Regions from separate parts of the Streptomyces sp. NBC_01622 genome, predicted to be linked through region 2. Evidence: predicted binding sites of a transcription regulator. Region 2 holds the regulator's gene; each other region holds the start of a gene.

Region 1 (6,225 bases), 3.9 Mb from region 2:
GATCTCAGCCCCGAGGCCATCGGGAAGGCGGCCGAGCACTTCCGGCGCAGCGGTACCCCGTTCCACCCGCGCTCGCTGGCCGAGTTCTCGCGCTTCTTCGACGGCCTGGAGCTGCTCGGCCCGGGCGTGATCGCCGTCTACGGCTGGCGCCCGGAGCCGGAGGACGTGGCCGCCCAGGCGGAGGGCATCGTCCCGGTCTACGGTGGGGTCGCCGTCAAGCACTGACCCGTACGGCTGCTGTGAACGGGTGCGCTCCCCTGCCCCGCCCTAGGTTCGACACCATGGGCGAGCAAGGGAGCGCAGGTGACGGACACGTGGACACCGCCCGCCGGGCCGGCCAGGCACCGTGGGACACAGGCGAATATCGTATACAGGATCCTGTAGCCGCCTGGGACGAGGCCATCGAACTCGTCGCCGCCGCACACGTCCACGCGATGGAGGCCTGATGCCCTCGGACGCCGTGCTGTACCAGGCGGCCGCGCTCTGCCTGACCTTCCCCGACGACGACTTCCGCGCCCGGCTCCCGCTGCTGCGCGAAGCCGCCCCGCAGCTGCGGGGCTTCGCCGACCACGCGGCCCTCACGCCGCCGCGGGAACTGGCCGCGCACTATGTCGAGGTCTTCGGCCCCGAGAACCGGCACAGCCTGTACCTGAGCCGGTGGCACGGCGGCGACACCCGCGCGCACGGTATGTCCCTGGTCTGCTTCAAGGAGCTTTACCGCGCGCACGGGCTGGAGTTCACCGGCGAGGAGCTGCCCGACTTCCTGCCCGCGGTCCTGGAGTTCACGTCCCGCACCGGCAACCTCGGCCTGCTCACCGAGTACCGCACCGCGCTGGACCGACTCCGCGCCCGGCTGGCCGACTTCGGCACGCCGTACGCGTCCGTCCTGGACGCCGTCTGCGCCACCTTGCCGACCGCGTCCGGCGGGCGGACCGTGAGCTAGGCCGCGCCGCCCTTCGCCTCGCGTTCGTCGTCGACGATCTCCGCGTCGACGACGCCTTCCTCCTCCTGGGGTGAGGTGTGTTCCGTGGGGGTCTCCGTCTGTTCCGTCGGGGACTCTTGGGCGGCCTGGGCGTACATGGCCTGGCCCATGCGCTGGCTGACGGTGGCGAGGTTCTCGACGGCGGCGCGCAACTCGGCGGTGTCGGACTCGCCTTCCAGGAGGGTCTTGACCTGCGTGGCCGCCGCCGCGACCTCGGACCTGGTGTCGGCCGGGATGCGTTCCTCGTTCTCGCGGACGAACTTCTCGGTCTGGTAGACGAGTTGTTCGGCCTGGTTGCGGGTCTCGGCGGCCTCGCGGCGCCTGCGGTCCTCCTCCGCGTACTGTTCGGCCTCGCGCATCATGCGGTCGATGTCGTCCTTGGGGAGCGCGGAGCCGCCGGTGACGGTCATCTTCTGTTCGCGGCCGGTCGCCAGGTCCTTGGCCGAGACGTGCATGATGCCGTTGGCGTCGATGTCGAAGGCGACCTCGATCTGCGGGACGCCGCGCGGGGCGGGCGGCAGGCCGGTGAGGTCGAAGACGCCCAACTTCTTGTTGTACGCGGCGATTTCGCGCTCGCCTTGGTAGACCTGGATGCCGACCGAGGGCTGGTTGTCGGTGGCGGTGGTGAAGATCTCCGAACGCCGGGTCGGGATGGTCGTGTTGCGTTCGATGAGTTTGGTCATGATGCCGCCCTTGGTCTCGATGCCCAGGGACAGCGGGGTGACGTCGAGGAGGAGGACGTCCTTCACGTCGCCGCGGATGACTCCGGCCTGGAGTGCGGCGCCGACCGCCACGACCTCGTCGGGGTTGACGCCCTTGTGCGGGTCCTTGCCGGTGAGTTCCTTGACGAGGTCGGTGACGGCGGGCATCCGGGTCGAGCCGCCGACGAGGATGACGTGGTCGACGGCGGAGAGTTTGACGCCGGCGTCCTTGACGGCCTGGTGGAAGGGGGTCTTGCAGCGGTCGAGGAGATCGGCGGTGAGTTCCTGGAACTGGGCGCGGGTCAGCTTCTCGTCGAGGTGCAGCGGGCCGTCGGCGGAGGCGGTGATGTAGGGCAGGTTGATCGTCGTCTCGGCGGCCGAGGAGAGTTCGATCTTGGCCTTCTCGGCGCCCTCGCGCAGGCGTTGGAGCGCCATCTTGTCCTTGCCGAGGTCGATGCCGTACTGGCCCTGGAACTTCTTGACCAGGTACTCCATGACCCGCTGGTCCCAGTCGTCGCCGCCGAGGTGGGTGTCGCCGTTGGTGGCCTTGACCTCGATGACGCCGTCGCCGATCTCCAGGAGGGAGACGTCGAAGGTGCCGCCGCCGAGGTCGAAGACGAGGACGGTCTGTTCCTCGCCGCGGTCGAGGCCGTAGGCGAGGGCGGCGGCGGTCGGTTCGTTGATGATCCGCAGGACCTTGAGGCCCGCGATCTCGCCGGCCTCCTTGGTGGCCTGGCGCTGGGAGTCGTCGAAGTAGGCGGGGACGGTGATCACCGCGTCGGTGACGTCCTCGCCGAGGTAGGCCTCCGTGTCCCGTTTCAGTTTCTGCAGTACGCGTGCGGACAGCTCCTGGGCGCGGTACCGCGTTCCGTCGATGGCGCCCGTGTCCGGGAAGCGCCAGTCGGCGCTGCCCATGTGGCGTTTCACCGAGCGCGCGGTGCGCTCGATGTTCGTCACGGCCTGCCGTTTGGCGACCTCGCCGACCAATACCTCGCCGTTCTTGGCGAAGGCCACGACCGAGGGTGTGGTCCTCGCTCCCTCGGCGTTGGCGACGACCGTCGCCTCCCCGCCCTCCAGCACCGCGACCACCGAGTTCGTGGTCCCCAGATCGATTCCGACCGCGCGTCCCATAGCCGTCCCCTTCCGCCAGGTGCTGCCCGATCTCCAGCACAAAACTTGAGTGGCGGAAAGTCAATGCCGCACCCGTTTTCCGGGTGCGGCATCGAGGTGGGAGAGGGAGCCGGGGTCAGGCGGATTCCACCGTCAGCGTGATCGTCGTACCCGCGAGCGCCTGGCTGACCGGGCAGTTCTTCTTGGCGTCCTCGGCGGCGGCCGCGAAGCCCTCCGCGTCCAGGCCGGGGACCTCGCCGCGGACGGTGAGGTGGATGCCGGTGATGCCCTCGCCGGGCTGGAAGGTGACATCGGCCTTGGTCTCCAGGCGGGTGGGCGGGGTGCCCGCGCCGGTGAGGCCGTGCGACAGAGCCATGGAGAAGCAGCTGGAGTGGGCGGCTGCGATCAGCTCCTCGGGGCTGGTCCTGCCGTTGGCCTGCTCGGCGCGCGACGCCCACGTCACCGGCTGCACACCGATGCCTGACGAGTCGAACGTGACCTCGCCGCTGCCCTTGATGAGTTCGCCTTCCCAGACGGTGTGTGCGGTGCGCGTGGTTGCCACGATGATTCCTTTCGACGCGGATGTCGTACGGAGCCATCCGATCACATTCCGGTTCAGCGCACCCGGAAGACCGGCCCACGCGGGGTGAACGGCAGGCGAGCGCCTGGTGGAATCAGATAGGCGTGCTCGCGCCGCACCCGCAGCACATCGCACCCGCCGTCGGTGATGACGAGGACGGGCGCCCCCGGCGGGAAGTCGTCGGCGCGGTGCAACAGGTCGATCCCGGGCTGCAGTACGGTGCCGCCGCGCCCGTGCACGCGCACCCGGCCGGCGATGTCGGTGACCGGCACATAGCCCGCGTCGTGCGGGGCCGCGTCGCAGAACACGACCCGGGCCGCCGGTACGTCGCGGGCCTCGGCGTACGAGGCGATCGCGCCCAGTGCTTTGCCGAGGAGGGTGCGGTCCATGGAGCCGGAGGTGTCGAGGACGACGCCGAAGGTGCAGCGTGCGATCTCCTCGGGCGGGAAGTAGTGCCCGGCGCGCGGGATGTCGGGGGTGGAGGACTGGCGGCGCGAGGGGCGGGCGTACGACCGTACGGGCTCGGGGCGGGGCACGAACTCGTCGAACCAGCGGGCGAGTTGGGCGTCCCAGGGCAGGGGTGGATGGCTGAGCGCGCGGATCTCCTCGACCAACCCGCCGGGCAGGAAGCCGCGTTCGTGCTGCTGGTGCAGGTCCAGGCCGCGGGCGAGACCGCGCCGGTAGAACTCGTCGAGGTCGACGTAGTCGCGCGCGCTGCCGAGCGGCCCGCCGAGGATGTCGCCGGTGCCCTTGCCGCGCAGGGTGGCCAGGCGGCGGGTGCGGCGCAGGTCGGCGGTGATCCGGTCGTAGACCTCCTCGGCGGAGAGGTCCTTCAACTCCGGGTCGTACAGCAGGCCTTCGGGCATCGTGCCGATGTCCATCTCGCGCAGCCAGCCGTTGATGACGTAGTCGGCGGCGACGTTGAAGAGGAACGGGTCGCGGGTGCCGCAGCGGTCGCCGTGGCGCAGGGCGGCGTGCAGCATCTCGTGGGCGAGGACGAACCGCCATTCCTCGTCGTCGAATTGACGCAGCGGGTTGATGTAGATCTCGGCGGCCTCGGTGTCGACGGCGGCGACGGAGATGCCGTGGGCGCGGGCGAGTTCGGCGTCGGCGACCAGGGTGATGCCGGCCGCGATGCCGCCGAGCAGCGGGTAGTTGGAGACGAACCAGCTCAGGGCGCGCTCCCAGGGGTGCAGCCGGGTCGGGCCGCCGTACATCGAGTCGCGGCGACCGCCGGCGAGGTCCATGGCGACGGACATGGTCCGGGTGAGGGCGCTCGCGAAGGCGATCTGCCAGTCCACGGGGGTCCCGGGCCAGCCCTGCCACGGTACGAGCCGCTGGTCGGGGGCGCTGCCCGCCGTACCGCAGTGTTCGTAGGCGGCCGGGATGCCGTCGCGTCGCCAGCGGGCCGCGAGTTGTTCCTCGTCGCCCGCGGGGTAGGCGGCGGGCAGGTCTTCGGGGGTGCGGCCCACGGGGAAGGTGAGCAGGAAGCGGTTGACGACGATGCAGCGGGCGGCGAGGTCGAAGCGGTCGGGCTGTTCGCGCTCGCCGTTGGCGCCGGGGACGTGGCCGAAGCCGAGGTGGATGAGCGCGTGCGCGATCGCCCAGGCCCATTCGGCGGGTTCGGCGAGCCGGGTGGGGTGTGCGTGGAGGTACCCGTTGGAGTTGACGAGCACGAGCCCGTCGCGGGGCGCGGCCCGGCAGTCCTCCTCCCGGCACAGCTCGAAGTCGATCGCGGCGAGCGCGGGGTTGGCCCACACGAGCCTCAGCCCCGCCGTGAACGCCTCGGTCGCCGGGTCGGGCTTCTTCTTCTCGGGATCCTTCTTGCGGGTACGGCTCACCGGGGCGCCTCCGTGGAACTCACCGGCGCGCCTCCACCAGCCGGGGCATGTCCCGGGCGGCCTCGACCAGGAACCAGGCCGGGAGGACCGGGTTGCCGTCGTCGTCCGAGGCGATGACGCTCTGCGCCACCTCCACGGAGATCTCGGCGAGTTGGACGAGCAGGGACTTTGCGCGGTAGGCGGTCTGGCGGCCGTTCGCCGACAAGTGGTCCTTGCTGGCCGGGAGTTCCTTGATGAGGCGGCCCCGGAAGGACTCCGCGAGGTAGTAGAGGAGGTCGCGGTCCTCGGTGCGGTTGGGCCAGCGGGCGTCGCCCTTGAGGACGGCCTCGATGCCGAAGCGGCTGCGCACGATCTTGACGTAGCCGCAGAACGCGACCGCGTGGGCGGGCGTCAGCGTGCCGTGCGCGACGACCTTGAGGGTGTCCTCGTCGAGGTCGGGCCCGAAGGAGCCCAGCGCGTCGGAGAGCATGTGCCAGGAGCGGGGCGTGGAGAAGGGCTCCTCCGTCTTCGGCGGCTTGGACCACAGGTGGTCGGGGCGGTCGGTGAGGTGGTCGAGGATCCACGGATGGATGCCGTTGGCGGCGGCCCACTTGAGCCAGTCCTTCGGGGAGGCCTCCAGGTGGACGTGGGTGAGCCGGTTGATCAGCGCGGACGCGATCGGGCGGGCCAGCGCGTTGTCGGTCGCGCGGTTGCCGGCGCCGATCACGATGGAGCCCTTGGGGAGTTCGTAGCTGCCGATGCGCCGGTCCAGGATCAGCGAGTAGAACGCCTTCTGCACATCCGGTGTGGCCGCGTTGAGTTCGTCCAGGAACAGGCAGTACGGCTCGTCGCGCGCGATGGCCTCCGGCGGGCAGAACACCGACCGTCCGTCACGGATCTGCGGTACGCCGATCAGGTCCTCGGGTGCGAGCTGCGTACCGAGCAGGCTGACGCACTCCAGCCCCAGCGACTGGGCGAACTCCCTTACCAGGGACGACTTTCCGATGCCGGGCGCGCCCCAGAGGAAGACGG
Region 2 (6,225 bases):
GACGAGAAGCCCGACGTCCCCTCCGGCGCCACCCCCGAAGACGCCGAGCCGAAGGCCGCCTCCCCCTCCACGGGGGAGGGGGCGGCCCCGGCAGGGGACGCAAGTGCACAGATCGCCGGTCTGACGGCCCAGCTGGACCAGGTGCGCAAGGCGCTCGAAGAGCGCACCGCGGACCTCCAGCGGCTCCAGGCCGAGTTCCAGAACTACCGCCGCCGGGTCGAGCGCGACCGGGTCGCGGTCAAGGAGATCGCCGTGGCGAACCTCCTGACCGAGCTGATGCCCACGCTCGACGACATCGGCCGCGCGCGGGAACACGGTGAACTCGTCGGCGGTTTCAAGTCGGTGGCGGAGTCGCTGGAGACCGCCGCGGCGAAGATGGGACTGCAGCAGTTCGGCAAGGAGGGCGAGCCCTTCGACCCGACGATCCACGAGGCCCTGATGCACTCGTACGCGCCGGACGTCACCGAGACGACCTGCGTGGCGATCCTGCAGCCCGGGTATCGCATCGGCGAGCGCACCATCCGCCCCGCGCGGGTGGCCGTGGCCGAACCGCAGCCCGGTGCGCAGGCGGTCAAGGCCGAGGACGAGTCCGAGGCCGGCGACGAGAAGGACAACGGCCCTGAGGAGGGCTGACGCAGACACCGGGCGGAAGGAGGGACGTCGAGGATGAGCACCAAGGACTTCATCGAGAAGGACTACTACAAGGTCCTCGGCGTGCCCAAGGACGCCACCGAGGCCGAGATCAAGAAGGCGTACCGGAAGCTCGCCCGCGAGTTCCACCCGGACGCCAACAAGGGCAACGCCAAGGCCGAGGAGCGCTTCAAGGAGATCTCCGAGGCCAACGACATCCTCGGTGACCCCAAGAAGCGCAAGGAGTACGACGACGCCCGCGCGCTGTTCGGCAACGGCGGCTTCCGCCCGGGGCCGGGCGGCGCGGGCGCCGGCAACTTCAACTTCGACCTGGGCGACCTCTTCGGAGGCGGTGCGCAGGGCGGCGGCGCCGGGGGTGCCGGCGGATTCGGCGGCGGGATCGGGGACGTGTTCGGCGGCTTGTTCAACCGGGGCGGCGCGGGCACGACCCGGACCCAGCCCAGGCGCGGCCAGGACATCGAGTCCGAGGTCACGCTCAGCTTCACGGAGGCCATCGAAGGAGCCACGGTCCCGCTGCGGATGTCCTCGCAGCAGCCCTGCAAGGCCTGTTCGGGCACCGGCGACAAGAACGGCACACCGCGCGTGTGCCCGACCTGTGTCGGCACCGGCCAGGTGGCGCGCGGCTCCGGCGGCGGTTTCTCGCTCACGGACCCGTGCCCGGACTGCAAGGGCCGGGGCCTGATCGCCGAGCACCCGTGCGCCGAGTGCAAGGGCAGCGGGCGCGCCAAGTCGTCGCGGACCATGCAGGTCCGGATCCCCGCGGGGGTCACCGACGGCCAGCGCATCCGGCTGCGCGGCAAGGGTGCACCGGGTGAACGGGGCGGCCCCGCGGGCGACTTGTACGTCATGGTGCACGTCGACACGCACCCCGTGTTCGGCCGCAGGGACGACAACCTGACGGTGACGGTCCCGGTGACGTTCGCCGAGGCGGCGCTGGGCGGCGAGGTCAGGGTGCCCACCCTGGGCGGGCCGCCGGTGACGCTGAAGCTGCCGCCGGGCACGCCCAACGGCCGTACCATGCGGGCCCGCGGCAAGGGCGCCTTCCGCAAGGACGGCACCCGGGGCGATCTCCTCGTGACCGTCGAGGTGAGTGTCCCCAAGGACGTCACGGGGAATGCTCGTGACGCGCTTGAGGCGTACAGAGAGGCCACCGCGGGTGAGGACCCGCGGGCGGAGCTGTTCCAGGCCGCGAAGGGAGCATGACAGAGATGGACGGCCGTCGACGCAACCCGTACGAGCTGACCGAGGAGACCCCGGTCTACGTCATCTCGGTGGCGGCCCAGCTCTCCGGTCTGCACCCGCAGACGCTGCGCCAGTACGACCGCCTCGGCCTGGTCTCCCCGGACCGCACGGCCGGGCGGGGCCGGCGCTACTCGGCCCGCGACATCGAACTGCTGCGCACCGTCCAGCAGTTGTCGCAGACCGAGGGCATCAACCTGGCGGGCATCAAGCGCATCATCGAGCTGGAGAACCAGGTCGTGGCGCTCCAGCAGCGCGTCGCCGAACTCCAGGCGGCGGTCGAGGGAGCGGCGGCGACGATGCAGCAGCGCGAGGCCGCCGTGCACGCCTCCTACCGCCGGGACCTGGTGCCGTATCAGGAGGTCCAGCAGACCAGCGCGCTGGTGGTGTGGCGGCCGAAGCGGCAGTCCTCGGACTGACGCGCGCACAACCGTGCAGGGGCCCGGAGGCTCACCCGCCTCCGGGCCCCTGCACGGTTGTGCGATCTTTGCCCACTCATGAACTCCCGTTGAGTGGAGGGTCGGTAAAGAGCGTTTGGATGGGATTCCGCAAGGTCTCCACATACAAACGGAACGTGATGTTGCCATCTCGTTAAGTAGTTCCGCTTGACGCCGATGGCCGCTGCCGCGTTGGCTTTTCAGTCACCTGGGTTGCAATGCTGCACCCACGTCCGGACGGCACCAGAAGTGAGCAACCCAATGCGTCGTATCGCCATATCCGTGGCCGCGTCCTCGCTGGCCCTGCCCCTGGCCGCCTGTGGCGTGCTCAACTCGTCGGGGAGCAGCTCGGACGCCACCCCGGCCAAGGGCAACGACATCACGGTGGGCGTCCTGATGCCGGAGAAGACGAACACGCGGTACGCGGAGTTCGACTTCCCGATCATCAAGTCGACGGTCAGTGAACTCACCGACAAGAAGGGCAAGGCCGAGTACCAGAACGCCGGCGGTGTCGCGAGCGCCCAGGACAAGCAGATGCAGGCGATGATCGACCAGAAGGTCGACATCATCGTGCTCGACGCCGTCGACTCGCACCTCATCCTGCCCATGGTGAAGAAGGCCAAGGCCGCCGGCATCCCGGTCATCGCCTACGACCGCCTGGCCGAGGGGCCGATCGACGCGTACGTCTCCTTCGACGGCGAACTCGTCGGCGAGGTGCAGGGCCGCTCCCTGGTCGAGGCGCTCGGCAGCAATGTGGACACCTCCGACAAGGTCGTCATGATCAACGGCTCGCCGACCGACCCCAACGCAGGGGTGTTCAAGGCGGGGGCGCTGTCCGAGCTGCAGGGCAAGGTGACGGTCGCCGCGAGCTACGACACCAAGGCCTGGGACCCGGTCATCGCCCAGTCGGAGATGACCAAGGCGATCGACAAGCTCGGCAAGGACAACATCGCCGCGGTGTACTCCGCCAACGACGCGATGGCCGGCGGCATCATCAAGGCCCTGCAGAACGCGGGCGTGACGCAGATGCCGCCCATCACCGGCCAGGACGCCGAACTCCCCGCCGTGCAGCGGATCGTGACCGGCGAGCAGTACATGAGCGTCTACAAGCCTTACCCCGACCTGGCCGAGGCCGCCGCGAAGATCGCGGTCGCCAAGGTGCAGGGCCGGGACATCGAGTTCGACGCCCTCACCCGTGACTCGGTGGACAGCCCCACCAACAAGAAGATCCCCTCGCAGCTGGTGTCCGTGGTCGCGCTGACGAAGGACAACATCAAGTCGACGGTGGTCGCGGACGGGATCTACAAGATCTCCGACATCTGCACCAGCAAGTACAAGTCGGCGTGCGCGGCGGACAACCTGAAGTAGGGCGGGTTCAGTCGGCGGCCAAGACGGCGTGGAGCCGGGTGTCGTCGCTGCCCACGTAGAGCACTCCGTCGACGACGACCGGCGAGGAGACCACGGGCCCGCCGGTCGGGAAGCGCCAGCGCTCCCGGCCGGTGACGGTGTCCACGGCGTAGACGCTGCCGTCGTCGCTGCCGAAGTGGACGGCGGTGCCGGTGACCGCCGGGGTGGTGCGGACCGGGCCCATGGCCGTGAAGCGCCACTGGACCTCGCCGGTGGCCGCGTCGAGGGCGTACAGGCGCTCGTCGTCGTTTCCCACGTAGACCGTGCCGTTCGCGACCGTGGGGGCCGAGCGGACGGCGCTGCCGGTGTCGTGGCGCCACTTCCGCTGCCCGTTCGCGGTGTCGAGGGCGTGCACCTCGCCGCGCTGGTTGCCGACGTAGAGGATTCCGTCGGACAGGGCGGAGGGGCCGGAGACGGGGCTGTCCACGACGCGGACGCTCCACTTCTTGCGCCGGGTGTAGGCGTCGAGGGCGTACACGTGGTTGCCCTGGTTGCCGATGATCGCCAGCGGACCGTCCATCGCGACCCACTGGAGCGCCGTCATGCCGACGGCGTAGCGCCAGTGCGGGGTGCCGTGTTCGGCGTCCAGCGCGTACAGCGTGCCGCTGTTGCCGACGCACACCCGGTCGGCGACGATTCCCACCGTCGCGGACACGCCCGTCCTCTGCTCGGCGAAGTCCCAGCGCCCCTGTCCGGTGCCCGTGTCGGTCGCGTACAGGGTCCGGCCGGCGGTGGCGTACACGAGATCGCCGCGGACGGCCGGGGTCGACCGTACGGGGCCGCCGTTGAGTGCGCGGCTCCAGCGCCGCCGCCCGGTGGCCGCGTCCACGGCGTGCAGGGAGCCGCCGTCGCCGCCCACGTACACCACCCCGTCCACCACGGTCGGTGTGGACCGCACGCAGTTGTCGGTCTGGAAGCTCCACAACTCGGTGCCGGGCGCCGGGGGCGGGGGAACTGCCTTGGCGGGGGCGGGAGTCGGCGCGGGCGCGGGAACCGCCTTGGCGGGGGCGGGTGTTGGCGCGGTGACCGGCGGGGCGGCCGGGGCCTCGGCGGCAGGCCCGTCCTGGAGATGTGCTGCCGCCGCGCCCGACACGCTGCGGCTGTCGTCCTCCGTCAGGCGCCGGAGTTCCTCCTCCGCGCGGTGGCGCACCGTCGCGTTGCCGAAGCGGCGCAGGTGGGCGAGTGGCTCCACGGCGCCGAGCCGTACCAGGGCGATCGGGCTGTCCAGCGCGACCCGGATCTGCGCGGGCAGCGCCCAGTTGACGTTCCGGGCGATGACGATACGGCCCTCGACGTTCTCCTGTTTCTTGGGCCGCTGGTGCGGCAGTTCGGCCACGACGTGGTCGTGGACGTAGGAGTACAGCTCGTCGAGGGTGATGTCGCCGTCCCCGTCGAGGTCGGCGCTGCCGTCGCGCAGGCCCCGCACCAGATGGCGGGTGAAGACGGACTGCGGGGCACTGCCGCTGACCCGGTCGCCCTCGAAGGAGTACTGGGTGGCGTCGGAGGCGGTGAGCACCGTACGGCCGCGGCCGTGGAACTTGTCCAGGGTCCGCACGTCGGTGTCGCCCTTGGCGGCCAGCCGGGCGGCCGGGAAGGCGCCGCTGTAGCAGCAGTCGAGGATCAGTACCTGACGGCGTGACATGCAGGCCGTCATCGCCCGGTCGATCCGTTCGGCGGGCAGCGAGGTGAACAGCAGGTTGTCGCGGCGGGTGTCGGCCGTGGCGAGGTGGAGCTGGCCCTCGTCGTCCTTGAGGCCGTGGCCGGTGAAGTAGAGCAGGGTGAGGTCGTCGTGGCGGCGGTCGCTGAAGAACTCGCCGATGGCCTGGCCGATGCGGTGGTGCGGTTCGTCGACCAGGACGGTGACCTCGTCGAAGGCGGCGATGTCCGGGTCGCGCAGCACCTCGGCGAGCGCCTCCGCGTCGTGCGCGGGCGCGGTCAGTCGCCGCAACCCCTCGTCCTCGTAGGTGTAGTTGGCGATCAGGAGGGCCAGTTTCCGTCCCACGGCTACTCGGCGTCCGATCCGTGCCGGCGGACGAACGCGTCGACCAGTTCCCGGCGTTCGTCGGCGGACGCCCGCTCCAGTTCGATGGTGTCGCCGTCGATGGTGACCGAGACGCGGTGCCGGGCGGACTGCCGGCCGAGCCAGTCCCGCAGGGTCTCGACGAGTGCGATGAGGACCCCGCCCGGGGCGCTCAGCGCCAGCACCACGGCGCCCACGGTCACCGGGTCGACGCCCTTGGCCCCGGAGGGCGCCACCGCGCCGGGCGCGATGTGCAACTGCAGCGCGTCCAGGTCGAGTTCGCGCAGTTCGGTCCGGACCCGGGCGACGAGCCGCTCGGTCTCCTCGCGGTCCGCGTCGGCGGCCGGAGCCAGTCTCAGCAGCACGTCCATGGCACACCTTCCCCGTAACTCCCCCTGTCGGCCAACATGATGCCTGCCGGGGGAAGGTACGGGAAGTCGATCAGACGCGCCGTCGGCAGACGGCCCCGCC
Region 3 (6,225 bases), 2.2 Mb from region 2:
CCGGGCTCGCGCCGTTCGTCGCGGGCGACAGGGCCAGCTCCAGGACCTGGCGGACGTCCGTCACCGCGTGGACGTCGAGCTTGTCCAGGACCTCGGCCGGGACGTCGTCCAGGTCGGGCTCGTTGCGCTTCGGGATGATCACCGTGGTGACCCCCGCCTGGTGCGCGGCGAGCAGCTTCTGCTTCACCCCGCCGATCGGGAGGACCCGGCCGGTCAGGGAGACCTCACCGGTCATGGCCACGTCCGTACGGACCAGCCGGCCGCTGAGCAGCGACGCGAGAGCGGTCGTCATCGTGACACCCGCGCTCGGGCCGTCCTTCGGCACCGAACCCGCCGGGAAGTGGATGTGCACGCCCCGGTCCTTCAGGTCGGCGACGGGCAGCTCCAGTTCGGCGCCGTGCGAGCGCAGGAACGACAGGGCGATCTGCGCGCTCTCCTTCATCACGTCACCGAGCTGACCGGTCAGGGTCAGACCCGCCGCGCCCGTCTCCGGGTCGGCGAGCGACGCCTCGACGTAGAGGACGTCACCGCCCGCGCCGGTGACCGCGAGGCCGGTGGCGACACCGGGGACCGCCGTACGGCGCTCCGCCGGGTCCTGGGCGGACTCGGGCACGTGGTGCGGCCGGCCGATCAGACCACGCAGATCGGCGTCGGCCACCGTGAACGGCAGCTCCCGCTCGCCCAGTTCGTGCTGCGCGGCGATCTTGCGCAGCAGCCGGGCGATCGACCGCTCCAGGGTGCGGACACCCGCCTCACGGGTGTACTCACCGGCGAGCTTGCGCAGCGCGCTCTCGTCGATGACGACCTCGTCGTCCTTGAGCCCCGCCCGCTCCAGCTGGCGCGGGAGCAGGTGGTCACGGGCGATGACGACCTTCTCGTCCTCGGTGTAGCCGTCCAGCCGGACCAGTTCCATCCGGTCGAGCAGCGCCTCGGGGATGGCCTCCAGGACGTTCGCCGTCGCGAGGAACACGACGTCGGACAGGTCGAGTTCGACCTCCAGGTAGTGGTCGCGGAAGGTGTGGTTCTGCGCGGGGTCGAGGACCTCAAGCAGAGCCGCCGCCGGGTCGCCCCGGTAGTCGGACCCCACCTTGTCGATCTCGTCCAGCAGGACCACCGGGTTCATGGACCCGGCCTCCTTGATGGCGCGGACGATACGGCCGGGCAGAGCGCCGACGTACGTACGCCGGTGACCGCGGATCTCGGCCTCGTCCCGCACACCGCCGAGCGCGACCCGCACGAACTTCCGTCCCATCGCGTGCGCGACGGACTCGCCGAGCGAGGTCTTGCCGACACCGGGCGGACCGACGAGGGCCAGTACGGCACCACCGCGCCGGCCGCCGACGACACCCAGCCCGCGCTCGCTGCGGCGCTTGCGCACGGCCAGGTACTCGGTGATGCGCGCCTTCACGTCCTCCAGACCGGCGTGCTCGGCGTCCAGGATCGCCTTGGCGCCCCGGATGTCGTACTCGTCCTCGGTCCGCTCGTTCCACGGGAGTTCGAGGACGGTGTCCAGCCACGTACGGATCCACGACCCCTCGGGCGACTGGTCGGAGGACCGCTCCAGCTTGTCGACCTCCTTGAGGGCGGCCTCGCGGACCTTCTCGGGAAGATCGGCGGCCTCGACCCGGGCGCGGTAGTCGTCGGACTCCTCGCCGTCCTTGGCCGAGTCGCCGTTCAGCTCGCGCAGCTCCTTGCGGACGGCTTCGAGCTGGCGGCGCAGCAGGAACTCGCGCTGCTGCTTGTCGACGCCTTCCTGCACGTCCTTGGCGATGGTCTCGGCAACGTCCTGCTCGGCGAGGTGGTCGCGCAGGTGCTGCGTGGCGAGCTTCAGCCGGGCCACCGGGTCGGCGGTCTCCAGCAGCTCGATCTTCTGTTCGGTAGTGAGGAAAGGTGAGTAACCGGAGTTGTCAGCGAGGGTGGACACGTCGTCAATGGCCTGCACGCGGTCGACGACCTGCCAGGCCCCCCGCTTGCGCAGCCACGCGGTGGCCAGCGCCTTGTACTCCTTCACCAGCTCGGTCACCGAGCCGGGCAGGGGTTCGGGCAGGCTCTCGTCGAGCGCGGTGCCCTCGACCCAGAGCGCGGCACCGGGACCGGTGGTGCCGGCGCCGATCTGCACGCGGCTACGGCCGCGGATCAGCGCACCCGGGTCGCCGTCGGCCAGCCGGCCGACCTGCTCGACGGTGCCGAGCACACCCGTGCTCGCGTATGTCCCGTCGATCCGTGGCACCAGCAGAACCTTGGGCTTTCCGGGCTCGGACCGGGCAGCGGCCTGGGCGGCCTCCACGGCGGCGCGTACATCGGTGTCGTTCAGGTCCAGCGGAACCACCATTCCGGGCAGCACGACCTCGTCGTCGAGCGGCAGCACGGGCAGGGTGAGCGGTGTGGACGTCGAAGCCATGATCTCCCCTTAGGCAGTCAAGTTGAGCTATGCCGACTCAATGCTTGAGCGCCTTCGATTGTTCCCCACCTGTTGTTCGCCGTGAGCGATCAGAGGGAGGGTGTCCGCCTCCGTGCAGGTCAACACGGAAACGGGTCGGGTGCTTCCCGGGAGTACGGGGGTGTTCTGCCGCTGGGAGAAAAGCCGCCTGATCTAGGCTCACAGCGCTCTGGAACAACTGCCCGAGAGTGTGGGCCGGGACATCCTGGAGCATCGGATCATCTCTGCGACCTTGCCCTGAGCCGGGACGAGTACGGCCGGGGCTTCTACTCCTGATGCAGCTCGGCCGGCCCTGGACGCGCGGGGAGGGTGGGGTGCGAAAGTGTGACACTCCGCTCCAGAAGCGTCACGCTTTTATGGAGGGGTGGGCGTGGCCACCGGGTCGGCGGGATCAGGAGAGTGTGCGGCCCAAGTACGCCAGCAACCGCGCATGCGGGGCCGCGTCCGCCGGGGCCTGGACCTCGGGGCCGAAGACGCCCGGTATGCGGTACGCGTCGAAGCCGCCCATGCCCCGCATCACCGCCAGCAGCTCCTCGCACAACTCCTCGTCCACCAGAGCCCGTTGGTCCGTCGCGACCGCCAGGTCCACGCCGTGGACGCAGATCTCCGTGAAGTGGATCAGGGCGGCCATCGGGCCGGGCAGCGCGCCGAGTGAGATGTGGACGGTGGCGTCGAGGGCACCGGGGCGGTTCCAGGCCGCGCGGTCGGTCTCGGACGCCTCCGCGTACGCGCCACGGGGATCCGCGCCCAGCCAGTCGGACTCGTGCTCGGCGCCCGGATCGGTGCCGTTCAGTTCGGCGGTGAAGATGCGCATTCCGCCCACCGTGTGGTTGAGGAGCGTCCGGGCGTCCCACTCCGCGCACGGGGTGGGGTCCGTCCACCGGCCCTCCGCAACTCCCGCCACCACAAGGCCGGTTGCCGCGAGCGCCCGCTCGATCCGCCGTACCACCGCGACCGTCTCCGCCACTTGGACCTCCCCCGTCCAGGACCGCGCTCGGCTGTCCACACCATCGCTACACCCCCGCAACGGCATTCATAGGCAACTGCCCCAAACTGCAAGCGGATTCACAGCTGAGCGAGTGCGCATACGTGAACATACGGGGACACGGGGGATGGCATGGACAAGGATCAGGAGCGGCGCGGGCCCGGCAGGCGTGCGGTCGCAGCCGGGGCCGCGGTAGTCGCTACGGCCGCGGCGATCCCGGCCGTCCTCCACGCGACAAAGGGTGACCAGCACACCTCCCCGGCCGAACCGGCCACCCCTGTACGGAACTTCGCCTCCCCAACTCCCCGCACCCGCAGCCGGGGCGACGACCGCCCCAACATCCTCCTCGTCGTCACGGACGACCAGCCCAAGGACACCGAGTGGGCGACCCCGCAGACCGTGGACTGGCTCGGCGACCACGGCGTCACCTTCGAGCGGGCGCACGCCAACACCCCGCTGTGCGCGCCCTCCCGCGCCTCGATCATGTCGGGCCGCTACGCCCACAACCACGGCGTCCTGGACACCCGCCACCCCTACCACCTGGACCAACACACCACCGTGCAGCGGCAGTTGCACAACTCCGGCTACCGCACCGGCCTGTTCGGCAAGTACCTGAACTACTGGCACACCGGCGACAACCCGCCCCACTTCGACGAGTGGCTGCTCCAGGAACCGGTGGCGTACTACAACGGCCATTACAACGACGGCGGGACCGTCCGGAACATCCCCGGCTACAACACCACCGTCATCAAGAACCGCGCCCTCGCCTTCCTGGAGAACTCCCGCACGGACCGGCGGCCGTGGTTCGCCTACGTCGCCACGCGCAGCGCGCACGAACTGAACATCCCGGAGAAGAAGTACGCCCGCACACGCGTCCCCGAGTGGCCGGGGCGGCCGTCCGTCTTCGAGACCGACAAGGCCGACAAGCCCGCGTTCCTGCGCCACGCGAAGCACGGTCTGACCGCCGGACAGGCCCTGCGCGCCCGCCAGTTGAGGACCCTGCTGTCGGTGGACGACGCGATGCGCGACTTCCGCGACCAACTGCGGTCGCTCGGTCAGCTGGAGAACACGCTCGTGCTGTACACCAGCGATCACGGGCTGTGCTGGGGCGACCACGGCTGGCTGCGCAAGTCGGTGCCGTACCGGCCGAGTCTGGAGGTGCCGTTCCAGCTGTCGTGGCCGGCCCGGGGCCTCGACAGGGGCACCTCCGACGATCGTCTCACCGGTCACGTCGACCTCGCGCCCACCCTCCTCGACGCGGCCGGCCTCACCCCGGACACCCCGCACGACGGCCACTCGCTCCTCGGCACCGGCGACCGGGACCATCTGCTCGCCGAGTGGTGGTGGAACCGGCAGGACAAGGAGCCGATCCACACCTGGGCGACGTACATCGGCAGGTCGGAGCAGTACACGGAGTACTACCGCACCCGTCTCGACCAGAACGGCCTGCCCACGGACGGCGACGGCAAGGTGGTCTTCCGCGAGTACTACGACCTGCGCGCCGACCCCTACCAGCTCACCAACAAGCTGCACGGAGCAACCCCCGTGCAGGAAGCGCGACTTGGCATCCCGGCATTGGCGAAGGGGCTGAACGCGGCCAGACGGGCGGGGAGTTAGACCGGGGCCACCTCGACCCGGGCCACCTCGACCCGAGCCAGCCGAACCATCCGCCCGGCCCGCTGCCAGCGCCGTATCAACGGCCAGGTCGCGACGCCTATCGCGAGCGAGATCAGATGGCCCCAGTTCGTCATGGGGTCGGTGAACGCGATCAGGTCGGTGACCAGTGTCCAGCCGAACAGGGCGAGCAGCGGCAGCCCGAGCCAGGGCCTGAGCAGACCGGCCAGCGCCCCGGTGCTCGCGGCGACGCCGAAGCTGATGCCGTAGTCGAGGCGGTGCAGCGAGGTGTCGGGCAGGTGCCCGGCCAGCACGGCCAGCCCCACGGTGCCCTCGGTCGCGAGCGTGGCCAGGATGTGCCCGGTCAGGAACACCCCGGCGGCCCGCACCCCGCCGATCCGCCGCGGTCAGCACCAGCAGGAAGAGGATCGCGTACGGCGACAGCACCCCGCCGACGATCCACAGCGCGCTGGCGACCAGCACGAGGAACGGGTCGCTGACGAGGTGGGTGACATCGGTACTGGAGGCCTGGTGCAGCTGGTTCACCAGCGTGGCATCGGCGTACTGCGCGATGAGCGAGGTGACGACGAGCAGCGTCGCGTAACCGAAGGTGAACGGCGTCCCGGTGGGCGTGGGCAGCACCCGCCAGGGGCGGAGAAGACGCAGCGCGGCCGGGACTCGCGGCGCGCGGGGAACGGCAGGCGTGGACGCCAAGACGGACACCGCCGGCCGGCTCAACCCCCAGGCCGTTTCCACCACTTCGCGCTGTCTCGGCATCGCGTCCAGCAGAGGTGAGTCCTCCTCGGCCTGGGGCGTGGCGGAGACCTGGGTATCGGCCGTCGCGGTCCGTTCCACCGTGAGGAGCTCCTTCCGTTTCACCCCACCCTTCGCCGTCCCACCTGTCGCTGTCTATGACCGACGCCACGCGAGAGCCGATTCACAGCAACCCGAGAGGCTTCTTACGCGTCCACCGGGGGCCGATCCCGCCGCCCGTTCCGGTGAAACTGCCAAAATGGACCGCATGACCACCGCGTACGACACTCCCGTTGTCCTGGACCGTCGCGAGGGCCCCTACGGCGAGGTGGTGCTGCGCCGGCATGGGGAGTTGCTGCAGATCATCGCCAACGGGTGCTTCCTGATGGACACCTCGGACGGGCGCTCGGAGCGGCTGCTGGTCGACGCCGCG

The links. Region 2 encodes HspR, which represses chaperone genes until heat shock. Its sites were predicted from a motif close to TTGAGNNNNNNNNNCTCAA; they were not measured.
Region 1: the regulator HspR is predicted to act here: its motif matches at 2,860-2,878, upstream of dnaK (molecular chaperone DnaK).
Region 3: the regulator HspR is predicted to act here: its motif matches at 2,424-2,442, upstream of lon (endopeptidase La).

The regions. Positions count from the first base shown of each region.
Region 1 covers NZ_CP109293.1:2,265,033-2,271,257, forward strand. Annotated here, with positions in the region: gene OH768_RS10400 (SAM-dependent methyltransferase) at 1-225, shown strand, start outside; gene narJ (nitrate reductase molybdenum cofactor assembly chaperone) at 446-943, shown strand; gene dnaK (molecular chaperone DnaK) at 940-2,814, opposite strand; gene OH768_RS10415 (OsmC family protein) at 2,930-3,355, opposite strand; gene OH768_RS10420 (DUF2201 family putative metallopeptidase) at 3,409-5,214, opposite strand; gene OH768_RS10425 (ATP-binding protein) at 5,234-6,225, opposite strand, start outside.
Region 2 covers NZ_CP109293.1:6,121,910-6,128,134, forward strand. Annotated here, with positions in the region: gene grpE (nucleotide exchange factor GrpE) at 1-633, shown strand, start outside; gene dnaJ (molecular chaperone DnaJ) at 667-1,854, shown strand; gene OH768_RS28145 (heat shock protein transcriptional repressor HspR) at 1,860-2,309, shown strand; gene OH768_RS28150 (sugar ABC transporter substrate-binding protein) at 2,589-3,695, shown strand; gene OH768_RS28155 (PQQ-binding-like beta-propeller repeat protein) at 3,703-5,736, opposite strand; gene OH768_RS28160 (hypothetical protein) at 5,739-6,125, opposite strand.
Region 3 covers NZ_CP109293.1:3,951,972-3,958,196, forward strand. Annotated here, with positions in the region: gene lon (endopeptidase La) at 1-2,401, opposite strand, end outside; gene OH768_RS17620 (TIGR03086 family metal-binding protein) at 2,832-3,407, opposite strand; gene OH768_RS17625 (sulfatase) at 3,558-5,042, shown strand; partial or broken gene OH768_RS17630 (rhomboid-like protein) at 5,039-5,894, opposite strand; gene OH768_RS17635 (spermidine synthase) at 6,061-6,225, shown strand, end outside.